2 regions of the Serratia nevei genome follow, and region 1 is predicted to be linked to the other one. Evidence: predicted binding sites of a transcription regulator. Region 1 holds the regulator's gene; the other holds the start of a gene.
What was found. Region 1 encodes Fur, which represses iron uptake genes when iron is present. Its sites were predicted from a motif close to ATAATAATGAGAACNACTATCAA; they were not measured.

Region 1 (3,134 bases):
TGGCCCGAAGTGTGTTAACCGATGCCTCCGGAAGCGTGCGAGCGCTTTTTGATGCAAACTCCCTTGCAGTACCGCTACCTATGGCAAAAGAACAAACGGATCGCACGACGCTGGATCTGTTCGCAGATGAACGCCGTCCGGGGCGCCCGAAAACCAACCCGCTTTCCCGCGATGAACAGCTTAGAATCAATAAGCGCAATCAGTTACGGCGCGATAAAGTGCGTGGATTGCGGCGCGTAGAGCTGAAAATCAACGCGGATGCGGTGGACGCCCTGAACAAACTGGCGGAACAGCGCAACATCAGCCGCAGCGAACTCATCGAGCAGATGCTGTTGGCACAACTGGCGGAAGAACAGCCGGAACATTGATCTCTTCGGCCGCACGCGCGGCGCGGCGTTAAGGACAACGCCGGATCGACCACGCTTTTCTTCATTCTCCGGCATCGCATAAATGCGATAAAACCCCGGCGCCACTTTCTGGCATGATACGCATTTACCGGTAAGAGACTGCGCCTGTCGGCGCCCGCCCCGGAGGCGAAAGGCTCTTGCCATGGCATCATTTTAATCGGCGTCAGCGGCGGCAGTGCCGGCGTCGAGTAATGCAATTACTTGAATTTAAAGGTTATACGCGATATGGCTACTGTAGGCATTTTCTTTGGCAGCGACACTGGCAATACCGAAAACATTGCCAAAATGATCCAGAAAATTCTCCAGAAACAGTTTGGCGACGACGTCTCTGAAGTGCATGACATCGCTAAAAGCAGCAAAGAAGACCTGGAAGGGTTCGATATCCTGCTGCTGGGTATCCCGACCTGGTACTACGGTGAAGCGCAGTGTGACTGGGATGATTTCTTCCCGACGCTGGAAGAAGTCGACTTCAACGGCAAACTGGTGGCGCTGTTCGGCTGCGGCGACCAGGAAGACTACGCGGAATACTTCTGTGACGCGATGGGCACCATCCGCGACATCATCGAACCGCGTGGCGCGGCCATCGTGGGCCACTGGCCGACCAAAGGCTACCACTTCGAGGCCTCCAAAGGCCTGGCGGACGACAACCACTTCATCGGTCTGGCGATCGACGAAGACCGTCAGCCTGAGCTGACCAACGAGCGCGTGGACGCCTGGGTCAAACAAATCGTCGAAGAGCTGAGCCTGGCCGATATCGTCGGCTAAGCCCCGGCACTGGCGAAAGGTTGAACAAAGGCCCTGTAAAGTGCATAGTGTGCCCACAGGGCCGTCATCGGCAGCAGGGATTGCTGCGATAGAAGCTACAGATTTGTAACTTCCCACCCCGTCACGGTAGACTGAGATATCGGTTTATCCCATCCATCAAGGCGTTGCATGCAAAACATGCAATAGTGCAATTATATCTTTGTTAACAACCGGCGGTTTCCATTTAGTACAACCGGTTCTATAATGAGACGCATTAACTCTTTGTGCCGACCGATGCCACAGGCGAGTACGCCTCAACTTGATTAGCATAGTAACAGGACTGAATTCGCATGACCGACAACAACATCGCATTGAAGAAGGCCGGCTTAAAAGTCACGCTTCCGCGACTCAAAATCCTGGAAGTACTGCAAAATCCGGAATGCCATCACGTCAGTGCGGAAGATTTGTACAAAAAACTGATTGATATGGGCGAAGAGATCGGGCTGGCAACGGTTTATCGCGTACTGAACCAGTTTGACGATGCGGGCATTGTGACACGTCACAATTTCGAAGGCGGCAAGTCCGTGTTCGAGCTGACCCAACAGCATCACCACGATCACCTGATTTGCCTGGACTGCGGCAAAGTGATCGAATTCAGCGACGAATCCATCGAAGTGCGCCAGCGTGACATCGCCAAGCAGCACGGCATCAAGCTCACCAACCACAGCCTGTACCTGTACGGCCACTGTGAAACCGGTGACTGTCGCGAAGACGAAACGCTGCACGACAAGAAATAAGCCTGACCGGCTATGAAAAACCGCCTCACGCAGAGGCGGTTTTTTTATGCCTGCCGTGCAAAGGGCAAAAAAATCCCCGGACAAGCCGGGGGAAAATCATGTCATGAAATATCACAATTGCAGCGGCACTGCTACTCCACGTACTACTCTCACTACAACGTCCGCCCTACGCCGACACGCGCGGGCGAACGCATTCCCCCTTCGTTATACGGCCGCCGCCAGGGCAGCAGGCCGTTGCACCGGGCTTAGACCTTCTCGGCGCGGCTGTAGCGCTTGCCGTCCGGGCTAACCGAACGCACCTGCACCTCACCGGACACCGCAGGCTTGGCCTTGGCGTCATAGCGCTGCCACTGCTTGCCGCCGTCGGTGGAGTACTCGATGCCCAATCCCGGCAGCGCGATATTCGCCTCCAGCTTGCCGCCCGCTACGCGTGCGCCCGGCACCGGCAGACGGTAAGCGACGCCACCTTTGTCCAGCTTGGCCAGTTCACGCTGCCCCAGGATATTGGCGAAGCGCAGCCAGTCTTTCTCCAGCGTCTTGGTATCGACAAAGTGGGTTTCCCCGCCTTTGTATTCGCGGCCGGCGCGGTAGTCCTGCTCCCAACCGGCGCGGTGCCAGGCGCGTTCAGCCACCGACAGCGCGCGTGGGAAAATCATGTATTCCATCTGCGGATCGGTGCGCTGGGTTTCGCTCCACAGCTGAGCGGACAGCCCGTAGGCGCCCGGCCACGGCTTGTCGCTCTTGGCGTTGAAGTGGTTGCCGTCGCGGTCGACCGAAGTTTCCGCGTTCTGCGGCATGTTATCCGGCGCGAAGCTGAACACCTTGCGCTCGTCGCTGAAGCGGGTACCCCAGTAGTAACCGCGCTCGTCCGGGTTCACCTCGTAAGGGAAGTCCATGTAGACGTAGTCCGGGTTGGAAACCACCACTTCATACCCTTTGTTGGCCCAGTCGTTGACGCTATCGAAACCGCCCCAGTACAGGGTATCCCAGAAGTTGACGCCCACGCGCGAGGTGGCGAACGCCTTCGCGTTCTCGGCGTCTTTCAAGCCATCCTGCCAAGCCTGCATTCTGTCGATGCCGTGCGCCTTCACCAGCTTGCTGACCTCTTGGCCGAAGTAGCTCGGCAGATGCTCCATGTCGGCCACCTTGCCTTCTTTGATCATCGTCTGGCACACCTGCGACTTGG
Region 2 (3,134 bases), 1.8 Mb from region 1:
GGTGAAGCCCGGCGCGATGTTTTCGCGCTCTTCCACCACCATCACCCCTTTCAGGATTTCCCATTCGACGTTTTTCTGGCTGGTGTTATGCACCACAAACTGCGTCTTGCCGGCCGGCACCGTCAGCTGCATCGGTTCGCACTGCTTGTCGTTGACCGTGACCTTGACCTGCGGCACGTCCGCCGCCAACGCGTCGATGCTCAGCGCAAACGCCGGGATAGCCAGTAATGCTGCGTGCAACGCCTTGCGGCGAAATAACGGAGTAGACATACGAGATTCCCTATTAAACATTAATGATTGATTTTACGTTGCGCCGGGGCCGCTGCCGGCTCCGCGCGCTGCGGCAGGAAAAAGAAAATCAGCGCCGGGATCAGATACAGGAAATAGACGGCCACTTCGCTGACCGTTGGCGCTTCCTGATAACCGAGAATACCTTCCAGCAGGGTGCCGAACAGCGAATGGGTCGACAGGGTGCTGCTGAAATCGAAGGCGATGTCCTGGAAGTGGTTCCACAGGCCGGCTTCGTGGAAGGCGCGAATCGCCCCGGCGGCCAGGCCGGCGGCAACGAACAGAATGAACAGGCTGGTCCATTTGAAAAACTTGGCCAGGTGCAGCTTCACCCCGCCCCAATAAATCATCATGCCCAGCACGATGGCGGCCACCAGGCCGAGCACCGCGCCGATCGGCGCCGCGGCGCCCACGTCTTGCTGGAACGCCGCCAGCAGGAAGAACACCGACTCCAGCCCTTCGCGCGCCACGGCGAAGAACACCATCGCCACCAGCGCCCAACCCTGCCCTTTACCGGCGCTGAGCGCCTGATCGATCGCCCCTTCCAGATGCACCTTGACCGACTTGGACACCTTACGCATCCAGAACACCATATAGGTGAGGATCACCACCGCCACCACCGCCACAATGCCCTCGAACAGCTCCTGCTGTTTCTGCGGGAACTCGCCGGTGGTTTCATTGATGAAGATACCGAGCGCCAGACACAACGCCGCAGCGACAATCACGCCGATCCACACCGCGCCCAGCCATTGGCTGCGCTGCGTGCGCTTCAGGTAGCTGGCGATCAGGCTGACGATCAGCGCGGCCTCCAGCCCCTCACGGAACATGATAAGAAAGGGAACGAACATAAATAATCACCCCTGAAAAGACCGCGGCGGCAGAGACGGTGCTTGCGAAATGAGCCGCGGCGACTATGTAAAGAAACGTAAAAACCAACGAGAGTGATTATCATTCTGCCAAGAATAAATACAAGAGGCATGACGGTGATTTTTTCTAATCAAATGTCGCCAGGTGTTACAGCCGGATGACGGCGATCGGCAGGCAAAAAAAGGGGCGCTCTGCGCGCCCCTTACCGACTGACATCGAACGGCGTTACACCGTTTTGTACTCGGCTTCCGCCTGATCGAAACGCTCGGTCACGGTGGTGGAAGGCTGGCGGCCCATCAGGCTCACCACCACGATGGCAAGGCAACCCAGGATGAAGCCCGGGATGATTTCATACAGCCCCAGCCATTCGTACTGTTTCCAGACGATCACCGTCACCGCACCGACCAGCATACCGGCCAGCGCGCCGTTGCGGGTCATGCGCGACCACATCACCGAAATCAGCACCACCGGACCGAAGGCGGCGCCGAAACCGGCCCAGGCGTAGCTCACCAGGCCCAGCACGCGGTTCTCCGGATTGGCCGCCAGCGCGATGGCGATCAACGCCACCACCAGCACCATCACGCGGCCGACCCACACCAGCTCGCGCTGGCTGGCGCCTTTACGCAGGAACGCCTTGTACAGGTCTTCGGTGATCGCGCTGGAGCACACCAGCAGCTGGCAGCTCAGGGTACTCATGACCGCCGCCAGAATCGCCGACAGCAGCACGCCCGCTACCCATGGGTTGAACAGCAGCATCGCCAGTTCGATGAACACGCGTTCCCCGTTCTTCGACACGTTACCGGCTTGATCCGGGTTGTTGGCGAAGTAAGCAATACCGAAGAAACCGACGGCGATGGTGCCGGCCAGGCACAGGATCATCCAGGTCATGCTGATGCGACGCGCGCTGCGGATGGTGCGGTGAGAATCCGCCGCCATGAAACGCGCCAGGATGTGCGGCTGACCGAAGTAGCCCAGGCCCCACCCCAGCAGCGACAGGATGGCGACGAAGTTCAGCCCTTTCAGCATGTCGAGGTTGGCCGGGTTCTGCGCCTGGATCACCAGCATCGAGGTATCGATGCCGCCGACGGCAAAGATCACGATCACCGGCGTCAGGATCAGCGCGAAAATCATCAGGCTGGCCTGCACGGTGTCGGTCCAGCTTACCGCCAGGAAACCGCCGATAAAGGTGTAGAGGATGGTCGCCGCGGCGCCGGCCCACAGGGCGGTTTCGTAGCTCATGCCGAAGGTGCTTTCGAACAGGCGCGCGCCGGCTACGATGCCGGAGGCGCAGTAAATGGTGAAGAACACCAGGATGACGATGGCCGAGATCACGCGCAGCAGCTTGCTGTTGTCTTCAAAGCGGCTGGTGAAATAATCCGGCAGCGTCAGGGCGTTGTTGTTGGCTTCGGTATGTACGCGCAGCCTTCCTGCCACCAGCTTCCAGTTCAGGTAAGCGCCGATGGTCAGGCCGATAGCGATCCAGCTTTCGGAGATGCCGGAGAGGAAGATGGCGCCCGGCAGGCCCATCAGCAACCAGCCGCTCATGTCGGAAGCGCCGGCGGACAGCGCGGTCACCACGCTGCCCAAACTGCGGCCGCCGAGAATATAGTCATCAAAGTTGTTGGTTGCCCGGTAGGCAAGCAGGCCGATCAGCACCATCCCGAAAATGTACACCAGGAAGGTCACCAGCATAGGTGTGCTCATTGTCATTTAATTCTCCACTTTCATTATTATTCGCGTTTCGCTCCGGCCAAGCCGGCGCCGGTAAATCCACGCGCAATGCATTTCACTGGCCGCCGCGCCGGAACGTGGCGCAGCCTGCGAGCAAGTGCAGGTAAAATAGTTTCTGCCCGTAATTGTTGACCGTCGGTTATCCTAGATGAGCCTTTCATCAACCAACAAGATATTTAACAACAAAGTTACACAAAGTTTACCCTGCGTCACATTTACCGGGCTCAAAGGTTGCACTCACGACAAGC

Region 2: the regulator Fur is predicted to act here: its motif matches at 1,218-1,240, upstream of efeU (iron uptake transporter permease EfeU).

What each region holds. Positions count from the first base shown of each region.
Region 1 is NZ_CP149940.1:1,242,083-1,245,216, reverse strand. It holds gene ybfE (LexA regulated protein) at 81-368, shown strand; gene fldA (flavodoxin FldA) at 633-1,172, shown strand; gene fur (ferric iron uptake transcriptional regulator) at 1,502-1,948, shown strand; gene V8N38_RS05820 (beta-N-acetylhexosaminidase) at 2,194-3,134, opposite strand, start outside.
Region 2 is NZ_CP149940.1:3,077,889-3,081,022, forward strand. It holds gene efeO (iron uptake system protein EfeO) at 1-270, opposite strand, end outside; gene efeU (iron uptake transporter permease EfeU) at 291-1,136, opposite strand; gene putP (sodium/proline symporter PutP) at 1,381-2,865, opposite strand.